2 regions of the Kitasatospora sp. NPDC085464 genome follow, and region 2 is predicted to be linked to the other one. Evidence: predicted binding sites of a transcription regulator. Region 2 holds the regulator's gene; the other holds the start of a gene.
The links. Region 2 encodes HrcA, which represses chaperone genes, less so after heat shock. Its sites were predicted from a motif close to TTNGCACTCNGNNNNNCNGAGTGCNAA; they were not measured.

Region 1: a site for HrcA is predicted at 4,194-4,220, ahead of groL (chaperonin GroEL). Genes of this name have one in related genera too.

The regions. Positions count from the first base shown of each region.
Region 1 is NZ_JBITTM010000020.1:73,852-81,469, reverse strand. It holds gene ACIGG8_RS19430 (hypothetical protein) at 1-812, opposite strand, end outside; gene ACIGG8_RS19425 (PadR family transcriptional regulator) at 809-1,192, opposite strand; gene ACIGG8_RS19420 (hypothetical protein) at 1,256-1,891, shown strand; gene ACIGG8_RS19415 (hypothetical protein) at 1,946-2,302, opposite strand; gene groL (chaperonin GroEL) at 2,415-4,037, opposite strand; gene ACIGG8_RS19405 (cold-shock protein) at 4,372-4,575, opposite strand; gene ACIGG8_RS19400 (MoaD/ThiS family protein) at 5,114-5,392, opposite strand; gene thrC (threonine synthase) at 5,461-6,741, opposite strand; SAM riboswitch class I at 6,758-6,893, opposite strand; gene ACIGG8_RS19390 (glucosyl-3-phosphoglycerate synthase) at 7,041-7,618, shown strand, end outside.
Region 2 is NZ_JBITTM010000021.1:126,050-133,667, reverse strand. It holds gene ACIGG8_RS20420 (AMP-dependent synthetase/ligase) at 1-660, shown strand, start outside; gene hemW (radical SAM family heme chaperone HemW) at 739-1,968, shown strand; gene ACIGG8_RS20410 (Uma2 family endonuclease) at 2,009-2,566, shown strand; gene ACIGG8_RS20405 (DUF3097 domain-containing protein) at 2,557-3,390, opposite strand; gene ACIGG8_RS20400 (hypothetical protein) at 3,422-4,006, opposite strand; gene htpX (zinc metalloprotease HtpX) at 4,041-4,961, opposite strand; gene hrcA (heat-inducible transcriptional repressor HrcA) at 5,264-6,298, shown strand; gene dnaJ (molecular chaperone DnaJ) at 6,371-7,513, shown strand; gene ACIGG8_RS20380 (16S rRNA (uracil(1498)-N(3))-methyltransferase) at 7,592-7,618, shown strand, end outside.

The DNA.
Region 1 (7,618 bases), on a different contig from region 2:
AGGCTCGCGAACGTCGTCAGCGACAGCACCGCGACGCCCACGGCGGCCGGCAGCTCCCGCCCGCGCAACGCGGTGAAGGTCAGCAGCAGCGGCACCATCAGCAGCACCACGAACCACTGTTCGTCCAGCGGGAAGGTGGTGTCGTCCCAGCGCTGGAGTGCCACCAGCAGCCCGCCCCCGGCCACCGCGCCCAGCACCGTCCCCCGGGTGCGCCAGGTCGGCCTCGGCAGCAGTTCCGTCGGCGCCGCGAGCAGCAGCACCGCGGCGAGCGCGGCCGGCAGGGTCGCCATGCCGACGTACCCCATCCACCACCAGTCGATGAACACCGGCCCGCCGAACGCCTGGGCCAGCACGGTCAGTCCGAGCACCGCCTGCACCAGCGCGATGACCCGCACGGCCGTCCAGCGCCCCAGCACCGCCGCCACACCCAGCAGCATCGCGGCCACCGCCGGCGCGAAGGTCATGGCGTACGAGGTGTACGAGCGGTCCCAGGTCAGCCGGAACGTGGCCCGGTCCGGGTCGGCGACCCAGGGCACCAGCCCGGAGCCGGCCAGCGCACCGGCGACCATCGGGGCGGCCAGCGCGAGCACGCGCCCGATCACCGAGGAGCCGGTCAGCCCGAGCCGCACCCGCAGCCCGTACGCGGCCAGGTCGAACACCTCCCGGGCGACGGCCGAGCGGTCCGCCTCCGCCGTGGCGTCGGCGAAGACCGCCACCATCTCGTCGCCGTTCACCCGCCGGTAGCCGGCCGGGAACAGCTGGAGCACGGCCCTCAGCGCGGCCGGGGGCGCTCCGATCGTCGGCGTGGTCATGCGAGACCCCCTCCCCCCAGGGCCCGCCCCTCGGGCCCCGGCTTCCCCTTCAGCACCGAGCGGAGCGCGGCGAGCCGGCGTTCCGCCTCGGTGGCCACCGCCCGCAGCCGCGCGGCCTCGGCGGCCAGCGCACCGCGGCCGGCGTCCGTCAGCGCGTAGGTGCGCCGGGCGCGGCCGTCCACCACCTCCTCGGCCGCGACCTCGATCAGGCCCTGGCCCAGCAGCCGGTCGAGCGCTCCGTAGAGCGTGCCGGTGCGCATCTTGACCCGGCCCTCCGAGATCACGGCGATCTCCTGGATGAGCGCGTAGCCGTGCCTCGGGGCATCGGCGAGCGCGGTGAGCAGAAGCAGTGTCGGCTCCTGCATGGAGCGTTCTGTCATGGTCCACATATATCGCCCGACGGCATATACCGTCCACCTGAATCGCCGGACAGAATGGAACCCATGACGATCTCCGAGGAACTGCTCCCCGCCTGGACCGCCCTGCTGCACCGCTGCGACGCCGCGACCGACCCCGAACCGTACGGCCGGGAGCTGCTGCGCCGCTGGTCGGAGCCGCAGCGCCGGTACCACACCCGGGAACACCTGAGCGCGGTCCTGCGGCACGTCGACGACCTGGCCGGGCACGCCGCCGACCCGGACGCCGTCCGCCTCGCGGCCTGGTTCCACGACGCCGTCTACCGGCCCGACCGCAGCGAGAACGAGGAGCGCAGCGCCGCCCTGGCCGTCCGGGCCCTCACCGCCGCCAGCCTGCCCGCCGCCCGGGTGGCCGAGGTCGAACGGCTCGTCCTGCTCACCGTCACCCACGACCCCGCACCGGGCGACCGCGACGGCGAGGTGCTCTGCGACGCGGACCTCGCCGTCCTCGGCGGCACCCCCGAGGCGTACGCGGCGTACGCGGCCGCCGTCCGGGAGGAGTACGGCTTCGTCCCCGAGCCGGACTTCCGCGCCGGCCGCGCCGCCGTGCTGCGCGGGCTCCTGGCACTGCCCGCGCTCTACCGCACCCCGGCCGCCCGCGAGCGCTTCACGGACGCCGCCCACGGCAACCTGGCGGCCGAACTCCGCCGCCTGGAGGGTTGAGCAGCCTCCCCCGGACCAGCCCCCTCGGACCAGCTTCCCCCGGACCGGATTTCCTCAGACCAGCTTCCCGACCGGCGCCACCACCGCGCCCTGCTTGCCGCACACCCAGTGCGGCTCCGGCCCCAGCTCGGGCTCCACGCTCAGCGCGTGCGGGTCCCCGTCGGCCGCGCACCCGGTGCACAGCGGCCAGCGCCCGTACGCCTCCAGCAGCGCGTCCTGGACGTCCTGGGCGACCAGCCCGAGCACGTACTCGGTGCCGTCCGGCCACTGCTCCAGCCACCAGCGGCGGTGCGTCACCGCCTGCTCCACCAGCGAGACGACGGCGGCGTCCGCCACGTCCCGCGCGGTGAGGTCGGCCAGGATCAGTGCCCGCGCGTTGTGCAGGGCGGTCTCGATGTCGTCAGCTGCCATCCGTCCATTCTCCGTCGGCGCGCCGGAACGCGGAAACGCCGCGTGGGCGGCTCCCCGAAGGGAACCGCCCACGCGGACGAGGAACGAACCGATCCGATCGAAGCGATCAGGATCAGAAGTCCATGTCACCGCCCGGCATGCCGCCGCCGGCGGCCGCGGAGGCCTTCTCCGGCTTGTCGGCGATGACGGCCTCGGTGGTGAGGAACAGCGCCGCGATGGAGGCGGCGTTCTGCAGCGCGGAGCGGGTGACCTTGGCCGGGTCGATGATGCCCGCGGCGACCAGGTCGACGTACTCGTTGGTGGCGGCGTTCAGGCCGTGACCGGCGGGGAGGTTGCGCACCTTCTCCACCACGACGCCACCCTCCAGGCCGGCGTTGGTCGCGATCTGCTTGATCGGGGCCTCCAGCGCGACCTTGACGATGTTGGCACCGGTGGCCTCGTCGCCGTCCAGCTCCAGCTTGTCGAAGGCGACACCGGCCTGCAGCAGGGCGACGCCACCACCGGCGACGATGCCCTCCTCGACGGCGGCCTTGGCGTTGCGGACGGCGTCCTCGATGCGGTGCTTGCGCTCCTTGAGCTCCACCTCGGTGGCCGCGCCGGCCTTGATGACGGCCACGCCGCCGGCCAGCTTGGCGAGGCGCTCCTGGAGCTTCTCGCGGTCGTAGTCCGAGTCGCTGTTCTCGATCTCGGCGCGGATCTGGTTCACGCGGCCCGCGACCTGCTCGCTGTCGCCGCCACCGTCGACGATGGTGGTCTCGTCCTTGGTGATGACCACCTTGCGGGCGGTGCCCAGCAGGTCGATGCCGGCGTTCTCCAGCTTGAGGCCGACCTCCTCGGAGATCACGGTGCCACCGGTGAGGATGGCGATGTCGCCGAGCATGGCCTTGCGGCGGTCGCCGAAGCCCGGGGCCTTGACGGCGACGGACTTGAAGGTGCCGCGGATCTTGTTCACGACCAGGGTCGACAGGGCCTCGCCCTCGACGTCCTCGGCGATGATGACGAGCGGCTTGCCGCTCTGCATGACCTTCTCCAGCAGCGGGAGCAGGTCCTTGACCGAGCCGATCTTGGAGTTGGCGATGAGGATGTACGGGTCCTCGAACGTCGCCTCCATGCGCTCCAGGTCGGTGGCGAAGTAGGCGGAGATGTAGCCCTTGTCGAAGCGCATGCCCTCGGTGAGCTCAAGCTCCAGGCCGAAGGTGTTGCTCTCCTCGACGGTGATGACGCCTTCCTTGCCGACCTTGTCCATGGCCTCGGCGATCAGCTCGCCGATCTGGGTGTCGGCGGCGGAGATGGAGGCGGTGGAGGCGATCTGCTCCTTGGTCTCCACGTCCTTGGCCTGGGCCAGCAGCTGGTCGGAGACGGCCGCGACGGCCTTCTCGATGCCGCGCTTCAGGGCCATCGGGTTGGCGCCGGCGGCGACGTTGCGCAGACCCTCGCGAACCAGGGCCTGGGCGAGCACGGTGGCGGTGGTGGTGCCGTCACCCGCGACGTCGTCCGTCTTCTTGGCGACCTCCTTGACGAGCTCCGCACCGATCTTCTCGTACGGGTCTTCGAGCTCGATCTCCTTGGCGATGGAGACACCGTCGTTGGTGATCGTGGGGGCGCCCCACTTCTTCTCCAGCACGACGTTGCGACCCTTGGGGCCGAGCGTGACCTTCACTGCGTCGGCGAGCTGGTTCATGCCACGCTCAAGGCCGCGGCGAGCTTCCTCATCAAAGGCGATGATCTTGGCCATCAGAAGTGGTCCTCCGGGACACGGTCGACTGCTCGGACCAAGGGGTGCCCGCGACGGACGGCCCTGGTGTGCGGGGGTCTTTTCCCCTACCGCTCCCGGGGGCCTCACCGACCCGGTCCGCTGTCACTCTCACGCTGTGAGTGCTAACGCCAATGATTAGCACTCCGGGTGGTCGAGTGCAAGCCCAATCGCCAACCCGCGAGCCGCCGCTGGGACCACCCCCGGGGCCGCCCGGGAACGGCGACGGGCCCGTACGACGCGTGTCGTACGGGCCCGTCGAGAAGCGAGCGGTCACCAGCCGTGGGCCGCGCCGAGCTCCTGGAGTCGGAAGGGGTCAGACCGCCGCGCGAACCATGTCCGCCTGCGGGCCCTTCTGTCCCTGGGAAATCTCGAACTCGACCCGCTGGCCCTCCTCAAGGGTGCGGTAGCCGTCCATCTGGATCGCGCTGTAGTGGACGAAGACGTCCGCACCACCGTCGACCGCGATAAAGCCGTAGCCCTTCTCCGCGTTGAACCACTTGACGGTGCCCTGAGCCATTCCGAACTCCCCTAGTGCTGTGCTGGCCCTTCACGCGCCCGCAGGTCGCGGGCCCGGGTTGGTTGACGGCCCACCCGGGGAACCCCCCCTGGGCGCAGCCGTGCACGCCGCAACCCTCCGCGCGGAACGCCCAACGGGCTCCGGTGAGCGGGTGATTGCGTCGACCGCCGCTGAATGTATCCGGACCGAAGCCCTCTGCAACAGGGTCAACCGCCGGTAATTCCGCCCCGCCGGCAAGGGACAGGACGGGCCGAACCGGAAAAATCTCGGCATTCCACGCGGGACATAGCGGACGAATTACCCAAATCCCCGCGGTAATTCTGACATCGGCCTGACATGTTTCACGGCCCGGTCCCATCGGCCGGGCCCTGCCCGGCGGAACGCCGCGAACGGCCGAGAGGGAACCCCTGTTCCCAACCGAGCGACACTCTACTCCGACTCGACCCGGAAATATTCCCGCCGGAATGCAACCGGCCGCCCGTACATACGGAGAGCGGAATTCCGTACGTACGGGCGGCCGAATGGCGCGCGGGACGGCTCAGCAGCCGCCGGCCACCGCCGGAATGATCGAGACGCCGGCGCCGTCCGCGATCTCGGTCGCCAGGCCCTCGGCGAAGCGCACGTCGTCGTCGTTCACGTAGACGTTGACGAAACGGCGCAGCTTGCCGGTGTCGTCCAGGATGCGGGCGGAGATGCCCGCGTGGTTCTTCTCCAGGTCGGCGATGACCTCGCCCAGGGTGGCGCCCTCGGCGGTCACCTCGGCGGCGCCGCCGGTGTAGGTGCGCAGGATGGTGGGGATGCGGACGTTGGCGCTCATGACTCTCCTTGCGGGGGTGCGGCTCTGCGGGGCAGCGGTCGGGGCGGGCACGGGGCCGGCGGCGTGGTTCAGGCGGACGCGAGGCCGGCGGCGCGGAACGCGTCCAGCGTCGGGCGGATGACGGCGCTCATCCCGGCGTCGGAGACGGCGTCCAGGGTCTTCAGGCCGTCGCCGGTGTTGATCGCGACGGTCTCCTTGGCCGGGTCCAGCTGCCCGGTCTCGACCAGCTTCTTCAGCACGCCGACGGTCACCCCGCCCGCGGTCTCGGCGAAGATGCCCTCGGTCCGGGCCAGCAGCCGGATCGCCGCCACGACCTCGGCGTCCGTGACGTCCTCCACCGCGCCGCCCGTGCGGCGGGCGATGTCCAGCACGTACGGGCCGTCGGCCGGGTTGCCGATCGCCAGCGACTTGGCGATGGTGTCCGGCTTGACCGGCTTGATCACGTCCCGGCCGGCCTTGAAGGCGGCCGACACCGGGGAGCAGCCCTCGGCCTGGGCGCCGAAGACCCGGTACGGCCGGTCCTCGACCAGGCCGAGCTTGATCAGCTCCTGCAGCCCCTTGTCGATCTTCGTCAGCTGGGAGCCCGAGGCGATCGGGATCACGATCTGCTCCGGCAGCCGCCAGCCGAGCTGCTCGCAGATCTCGTACGCCAGCGTCTTGGAGCCCTCGCCGTAGTACGGCCGCAGGTTGACGTTGACGAAGCCCCAGCCCTCGCCGGCCGGGTCCCCGATCAGCTCCGAGCAGAAGCGGTTCACGTCGTCGTAGTTGCCCTCGATGCCGACCAGCTCGCCGCCGTACACCCCGGCCATGACGACCTTGCCCTGCTCCAGGTCGTGCGGGATGAACACGCAGGACCGGAAGCCGGCCCGGGCGGCCGCCGCGCCCACCGCACCGGCCAGGTTGCCGGTGGAGGAGCAGGACAGCGTCGTGTAGCCGAACGCCCGCGCCGCCTCGATGGCGCAGGCCACCACGCGGTCCTTGAACGAGTGCGTCGGGTTCCCGGAGTCGTCCTTGATGTGCAGCTGCGCGGTGAAGCCGAGCTCGCGGCCCAGGTTGTCCGCCTTCACCAGCGGGGTCCAGCCCGGGTTCAGGTTGGGCTTGGACGCGACGTCGGCCGGCACCGGCAGCAGCGGCGCGTACCGCCAGACCGAAGTCGGGCCGGCCTCGATCCGCTTGCGCAGCTCCTCGGCGCCCTCGCTGCCGAACTCGTAGGCGATCTCCAGCGGGCCGAAGCACTCCAGGCACGCGAAGCTGGGACCGAGCGGGAAGCGGGTTCCACACTCCCGACAGGACAGGGCGGCGGCGGGGCCGAGGTCCACGGAAACAGGTGCGGCAGTGTCGATAGCCATGACGGCGAGGCCTCTCTCCTCATCTTCCCCGCAGCGCGGACGCGCCACAGGCCGGAATTGGCACCTGTCCCGCCGGGGCCTGTCGTCGACAGCCGCGCGAGAAGGTTGCCGGGACGTCAACGGGCCGTTCCCTCAGTCCCTCTGGATGAGCTTGTGAAATTGTGGTGGTGCTCGACGGCGACCCCGGCGTGCATGGGTCCTACCGCTGTACGAAGACTGTATCCGAAGGCGCCAATCCTGAACGGGACCGTCCGCCACGCGAGATGACCCGTCCCACCCGACCCGCCGAGGAGACTTCCGTGCCCGCCGAACCGACTCCCGAGCTCCTCCCGCAGGCGGCGTCCTGGCTGCGCCGCCGCTCCTGGAGCGCGGCCGACCGGCCGGTCGACACCCTCCTCGCGGCCAAGGAACGCACCGGCCGCACGATCAGCGTCGTCCTCCCCGCCCTGGACGAGGAGGCCACCGTCGGCGACATCGTCCGCACCGTCCGCCGCGAGCTGATGGAACGGCTCCCGCTGGTCGACGAACTCGTCGTTGTCGACTCCGGCTCCACCGACGCCACGGCCGAGGCCGCCGCCGAGGCCGGCGCCCGGGTGGAGCACCGCGACGCCATCCTGCCCCGGCTGCCCGCCGCCCCCGGCAAGGGCGAGGTGCTCTGGCGCTCGCTGCTGGTCACCCGCGGCGACATCGTCTGCTTCGTGGACGCCGACCTGCGCGAGTTCGACCCGGCCTTCGTCTCCGGCATCGTCGGGCCGCTGCTGACCGACGAGTCCATCCAGCTGGTCAAGGCCATGTACGACCGCCCCCTCGAAGTCGCACTGAGCGGCTCCGCCGCGGGGGACCGCGCCGCCGTCCTCCCGGCCGGCGGCGGCCGGGT
Region 2 (7,618 bases):
GTCAACCGCGAGGAGGACGTGCGGATCGGCACGGTGGGCCGCCCGCTGCCCGGCACCGAGGTGCGGATCGCCGAGGACGGCGAGATCCTGCTGCGCGGCCCGGGCATCATGCGCGGCTACCACAACCTGCCGGAGAAGACCGCGGAGGTGCTGGAGGCGGACGGCTGGTTCCACACCGAGGACATCGGCGAGCTCAGCCCGGACGGCTTCCTGCGGATCACCGACCGCAAGAAGGACCTGTTCAAGACGTCGGGCGGCAAGTACGTGGCGCCCAGCGAGGTCGAGGGCAAGTTCAAGGCGGTCTGCCCGTTCGTCAGCAACATCCTGGTGATCGGCAACGGCCGCAACTTCTGCACCGCGCTGATCGGCCTGGACGAGGCGGTCCTCATGCCGTGGGCGGCGGAGCACGGCCTGGCCGGCAAGTCGTACGCCGAGCTGGCGGTCGAACCGGCCGTGCACGAGCTGATCGAGGGCTTCGTGAAGCGGCTCAACGGCGGGCTGCAGCGCTGGCAGACGATCAAGAAGTTCCACCTGCTGCCGCGCGACCTGGACGTGGAGCACGGCGAGCTCACCCCGAGCCTGAAGATCAAGCGCCCGGTGGTGGAGCGGACCTACGCGGACGCGGTCACCGCGATGTACGCGGGCGCCAACGAGGCCTGACCCGGCCGCTCCCGTACGGTCCGCGCGGGTGTCGCGGGCCGTACGGGAGCTTCGCCGGCCGTACGGGACAATGGGGGCATGCCCTCCGCACTCCCCGACGGCGAACCGGTGCCGTCCGACGGTTCCCTGCCCGCGCCCGCCCTGGACGGGCTCGGCAGCCGGCCGTTCGGCTTCTACCTGCACGTGCCGTACTGCGCCAGCCGCTGCGGCTACTGCGACTTCAACACCTACACCGCCACCGAGCTGCGCTCCTCCGGGGCGGTCGCCTCGCAGGAGACGTACGCGGACAACGTGGTCGCCGAGATCCGGCTGGCCCGGCGGGTGCTGGGGGACGCGCAGCTGCCGGTGCGCACCGTCTTCCTCGGCGGCGGCACCCCCACCCTGCTGCCCGCCCGCGACCTGGTGAAGATGCTCGCCGCGATCCGCGAGGAGTTCGGGCTCGCCGACGACGCCGAGGTCACCACCGAGGCCAACCCGGAGTCCGTCGGCCCGGCGTACCTGGCGGAGCTGCGCGAGGGCGGCTACAACCGGATCTCCTTCGGCATGCAGAGCGCCCGACCGCACGTGCTGCAGCTGCTCGACCGCCACCACACCCCGGGCCGCCCGGAGGCCTGCGTGGCCGAGGCCCGCGCGGCCGGGTTCGAGCACGTCAACCTCGACCTGATCTACGGCACCCCGGGCGAGTCCGACGACGACTGGCGGGCCTCGCTGGACGCCGCCATCGGCGCCGGGCCCGACCACGTCTCGGCGTACTCCCTGATCGTCGAGGAGGGCACCCGGCTCGCCGCCCGGGTCAAGCGCGGCGAACTGCCGATGATCGACGACGACGTGCACGCCGACCGCTACCTGATCGCCGAGGAGGCGCTCGCCTCCGCCGGGTACCACTGGTACGAGGTCTCCAACTGGGCCACCACCCCCGAGGGCCGCTGCCGCCACAACGAGCTCTACTGGACGGGCGCCGACTGGTGGGGCGCCGGCCCCGGCGCCCACAGCCACGTCGGCGGCGTCCGCTGGTGGAACGCCAAGCACCCCGCCGCCTACGCGCAGGCCCTGGCCGAGGGCCGCACCCCGGCGCTCGGCCGCGAGGTCCTGGCGGACGAGGACCGCCGCGTCGAGCGCATCCTGCTGGAGCTGCGCCTGGTCGACGGCGTCGCCCTGGACCTGCTCACCGACACCGGCCGCCAGGCCGCCGACCGGGCCCTCGCGGACGGCCTCCTCGCCGCCGGGCCGTACGCGGACGGCCGCGCCGCCCTCACCCTGCAGGGCAGACTGCTGGCGGACGCCGTCGTGCGTGACCTGGTGGACTGAATGTCGTTAACGTGGTGTCAGCCGTCGGAGGGAGCGCGCAGTGACCGCCATCGATGACCGGGTGACGGGGATCTTCGAGAACCTGGAGGTCCCCGAAGGCTTCAAGGCCGAGCTCATCAGGGGGGAAATCGTGATGATGGCCGGGCCGGATCTGGTCCACAACATCATTGTCGAGGCCATTCGCGACCAACTTCCCCGGGCTCGGTGGCACCGCCTGACCACGCAGGACATCGATCTTCCCGGGCTGACGAGCGAGCCCCAGCCGGATCTCGTCGTGTTCGAGCGGGAGGCCTTCGAGGGCCCCGGTCGTCTGGTCCCCGCGCCCGTGCTCACGCTGGTGGTCGAGGTCGTGTCCAGGACCAGTGTCCTGCGCGACTACCGGACCAAGCGGGAGCTGTACGCCGAGGGCACGATTCCCGTGTACCTGGTCATCGATCCGATCAAGGCCGTCTGCGTGCGCCTGACCGAGCCGACCAGGGCGAGCGTCTCCGGGCTTCCGGACTACACGGTGGAGCGGACGACCAAGTTCGGCGAGCCGATTCCGCTGGACCTGCTCGGCGTCACGCTCGACACCTCGGAGTTCCAGACCTACCCCTGACCCGGCACGGTCACGAAGTCGATCAGTTCCTCCACCCGGCCCAGCAGTTCGGGCTCCAGGTCCTTGTAGCTGTCCACCTTCGACAGGATGTGCTTCCACGCCGCCGGGGTGTCGACGGGCCAGCCGAGACGGCGGCAGGTGCCCTCCTTCCAGTCCTCGCCGCGGGGCACGGCGGGCCAGGCGGGGATGCCCACGGAGGTGGGCTTCACGGCCTGCCAGACGTCGATGTAGGGGTGGCCGACGACCAGGACGGACTCGCCGGTGACCCGGGCGGCGATGCGGTGCTCCTTCGTCCCCGGGAGCAGGTGGTCGACCAGCACGCCGAGGCGGCGGCCGGGGCCCGGGGCGAAGTCGGCGACGATCGCCGGCAGGTCGTCGATGCCGCGCAGGTACTCCACCACGACGCCCTCGATCCGCAGGTCGTCGCCCCAGACCCGCTCGACCAGCTCGGCGTCGTGCCGGCCCTCGACGTAGATCCGCGACTCGCGGGCGACCCGGGCGCGCGCGCCGGGGACGGCGACGGAGCCGGAGGCGGTGCGGCCGGGCGTGCGGGGCGCCGCCGGGGCGGTGGGGCGGACCAGGGTGACGGCCCTGCCCTCCAGCAGGAAGCCGCGCGGGACCAGCGGGAACACCCGGCGCTTGCCGAAACGGTCCTCCAGGGTGACGGTGAACCCCTCGGCGGTCTTCTCGCAGCGCACCACCGCCCCGCAGAAGCCGGTCGCCGCCTCCTCGACCACGAGGTCCGGCTCGGCGGGCACCTCCGGGGCGGGGGTCTGCTTCTTCCACGGCGGGGTCAGGTCGGGTCCGTACTGGCGGCTGCGCATACGGGTGATCATAGGGAGGCCGGACGGGCCGTCAGAGGCCCGGCGCGCCCCAGACGGGGAACCAGCGGCTGAGGTCCTTCTCCAGCCGCAGGTCGTTCCCCAGCATCGCGTTGACCTGCAGCTCCAGCGGGCTGTTGCGCTTCTCCCCGCCGCCGGGCATCGGCGCGAACGGGTAGAAGGTGCCGCGCTTGTAGAGGTAGACCAGGGCCAGGGACTGCCCCTGCGGGTTGCGGAAGCCCACCAGCGAGCAGAGCAGCTGCGGCCCGAAGCCGTTCGCCTCCAGCTCGCTGTTGACCGCGTGCAGGTCGTTCACCAGCTCCGGCAGCTCCTGCGGGGAGTGCCGGGCCAGCAGCCAGGAGTAGCCGTAGTCGTCCTTGGAGGCCTCCACCGGCACGCCGCCGCGCTCGGTGTCCGCGTCCAGCAGCGCCCGTACCTGCTGCTCGACCTGCACGAAGGCCGCGCCCTCGACCGCCGCGAAGCAGACCGAGCCGAGCCCGGTGGGGGTGAACCCGGCGCCGGCCTCCAGGGTCAGCGCCGCGGACGGCACGCCGAACAGCTGGTCCAGGTCGGGCTTGACGGGCTTGGTGCGGCCGAACAGGGCGTCCAGGATTCCCACGGCGGTCCTCTCGTGTCGAACGGCGGGCGCGGGCTCAGCGGCCCAGCTGCTCGGTGATCTTCGCCAGCTGCGCCAGCCGCTTCTCCAGCGACGGGTGGGTGGAGAACAGCTGCGAGGCGGCCTCCCGCGCGCTCAGCGCGGGGGCGAAGTAGAAGGCGTTGTACGGCTGCGCCTGGCGCAGGTCCTTGCTGGGGATGGCCGCGATCTGCCCCGTCACCTTGGTCAGGGCCGAGGCGAGCGCGCTGGGCCGGCCGGTGAGCTGCGCGGCGGCGCGGTCGGCCGCCAGCTCGCGGTAGCGGGACAGCAGCCGGGTGAGCAGGAAGCTGATCGCGTAGACGAGCATCGAGACCAGCGGGATGATCAGGGCCACGATGGCCGCGTTCTGGTCGTTGTTGTTGCGCCCGCCGCCCATGAACCCGCCGTACACGGCGATCCGGGTCATCGCGCCGGCGAGCACGCCGAGGAAGCCGGCGATCGTCATCACCGCGACGTCCCGGTGGGCGACGTGCGACAGCTCGTGCGCGAGGACGCCCTCCAGCTCCTCCGGCTCCAGCCGGCGCAGCAGGCCGGTGGTCACGCAGACCACCGCGTTCTGCGGGTTGCGGCCGGTGGCGAAGGCGTTGGGCATGTCGTTGTCGGCGACCGCCACGCGCGGTTTGGGCATGTCGGCCAGGGCGCAGAGCCGGTCGATCGTGCCGTGCAGTTGGGGGAACTCCTCCGGGGTCACCTGGTGGGCGCCCATGGCCCGTTCGGTGATCTTGTCGCTGAACCAGAACTGGGCCACGAACAGCCCGCCGGAGATCAGGACGATCAGCGGCCAGGCGCCGCGCAGCAGCGCGATCAGCAGGCCGGTGAAACCGACGTACAGCAGCCCGATCACGAACATCGTCGCGACCATGCGGCCGGTCAGGCCGCGGTCGGGCGCGAAACGGGTGTGCTGGCCCGAGCTCGACATCGCTTGCTCCTCCATTCGCCGTCGCTTCCGATGCTCCCACCCGGACGGCCCCGGGGCACCACCCGCGCGCCGGTGACCCGTGAACGGGCGGGGCCCCGCGGGCCGTACCCGGAACTGCGGGCAGGATCACGCCGGTCAAGCCGTTCCTGCCGTAGGACCCGGGCCTTACACTGGCAGGTACGGTTTTGGCACTCGTGTGTTCAGAGTGCCAAGGCCGGGGCCTCCCGGAGCGGCCCGCTGCAGCACACAGGGACACACAGGGACACAGACGGACAACGTGCGAAGACGGAGGTGCGTGCCCCATGGCCGGTGAGGTCCGCCAGCTGGACGAACGCAAGCTCGCCGTGCTCCGCGCGATCGTGCAGGACTACGTGGGCACCGAGGAGCCGGTCGGCTCCAAGGCCCTGGTGGAGCGGCACAACCTCGGGGTCTCGCCGGCGACCGTCCGCAACGACATGGCGGCGCTGGAGGAGGAGGGCTACATCCACCAGCCGCACACCAGCGCCGGCCGCATCCCGACCGACAAGGGGTACCGCCTCTTCGTCGACAAGCTCGCCGAGATCAAGCCGATGAGCGCCCCCGAGCGCCGGGCGATCCGGCACTTCCTGGACGGCGCGGTCGACCTGGACGACGTGGTCGCGCGCACCGTGCGGCTGCTCGCCCAGCTGACCCGGCAGGTCGCGGTGGTGCAGTACCCGTCGCTGACGCGCTCGACCGTCCGGCACATCGAGCTGGTGGCGCTGGCCCCGGCCAAGGTGATGCTGGTGCTGATCACCAACACCGGCCGGGTCGAGCAGCGGATGGTCGACTGCCCGGGCACGGTCGGCGAGACCGTCCTGGCGGACCTGCGGACGGCGCTCAACACCGGAGCCGCCGGCCGCCGCCTCCCGGAGGTCCCGGGCGTGCTGGAGGAGCTCCCGGCGATGTTCGAGCCGGCCGACCGGCCGACCGTCAGCACGGTCCTGGCGACCCTGTTCGAGACGCTCGCGGAACAGAACGAGGAGCGGATCATGCTGGCCGGCACGGCCAACCTGACCCGCTTCGGCCACGACTTCCCCCTCACCATCCAGCCGGTGCTGGAGGCCCTGGAGGAGCAGGTCATCCTGCTCCGCCTCCTGGGTGAGACCAACGATGCCGCGATGACGGTCCGGATCGGGCGGGAGAACGCCTACGAAGGGCTGAATTCCACCTCGGTCGTGTCCGTCGGTTACGGTTCGGGCGACGAGAGCGTGGCCAAACTGGGTGTGATCGGTCCGACCCGGATGGACTACCCAGGCACAATGGGGGCGGTGCGGGCGGTAGCGCGGTACGTGGGTCAGATCCTGGCCGAGTCGTAGCAAACGTCGCCGTTGGACGACCAACGGCGTCCAGTCGCAGCACTACTACAGGCGGAACAAGCGGAGCATTTGGTGGCCACGGACTACTACGCGGTACTCGGCGTCCGACGGGATGCGGGGCAGGACGAGATCAAGAAGGCGTTCCGGCGCCTGGCACGCGAACTGCACCCGGACGTCAACCCGGACCCGAAGACGCAGGAGCGGTTCAAGGAGATCAACGCCGCCTACGAGGTGCTCTCCGACCCGCAGAAGCGCCAGGTCTACGACCTCGGCGGCGACCCGCTGTCCCCGGGCGGCGGTGGCGGCGCGGGCGGCTTCGGCGCCGGCGCGGCGGGCTTCGGCTTCTCCGACATCATGGACGCCTTCTTCGGCGCCGCGGCCGGCCAGCGCGGCCCGCGCTCGCGCACCCGCCGCGGCCAGGACGCCATGATCCGGCTGGAGATCACCCTGGAGGAGGCCGCCTTCGGCACCACCAAGGAACTCCAGGTCGACACCGCCGTCACCTGCACCACCTGCAGCGGCGAGGGCGCGGCCCCCGGCACCACCGCGCAGACCTGTGACATGTGTCGCGGCAAGGGCGAGGTCTCCCAGGTCACCCGGTCCTTCCTGGGCCAGGTCATGACCTCCCGCCCCTGTCCGCAGTGCCAGGGCTTCGGCACCGTCGTGCCGACCCCGTGCCCGGAGTGCGCCGGCGACGGCCGGGTCCGCGCCCGCCGCACGCTGACCGTCAAGATCCCGGCCGGTGTCGACAACGGCACCCGGATCCAGCTGGCCGGCGAGGGCGAGGTCGGCCCCGGCGGCGGCCCGGCCGGCGACCTCTACGTCGAGATCGCCGAGACCACCCACGCCATCTTCCAGCGGCGCGGGGACGACCTGCACTGCACCGTCACCATCCCGATGACGGCGGCCTCGCTCGGCACCCAGGTGCCGCTGCAGACCCTGGACGGCCTGGAGGAGGTCGACATCCGGCCCGGCACCCAGTCCGGCCAGTCGATCCCGCTGCACGGCCGCGGCATCACCCACCTGCGCGGGGGCGGCCGGGGCGACCTGATAGTGCACGTCGAGGTGAAGACGCCCACCAAGCTCGACGCCGAGCAGGAGGAACTGCTGCGCCGCCTCGCGGTGCTGCGCGGCGAGGAGCGGCCGTCCGGCCAGTTCGCGCCGGGCCAGCAGGGCCTGTTCTCCCGCCTGAAGGACGCCTTCAACGGCCGGTAGCCGTCCGCGGAGGGGTGCCGGGGACCACCCGGCACCCCTTTCGCGTGCCCGATCCACCCCCTCCCGGAGGTTCCCCGCATGACCGCGCCCGTCTTCGTCGTCGAG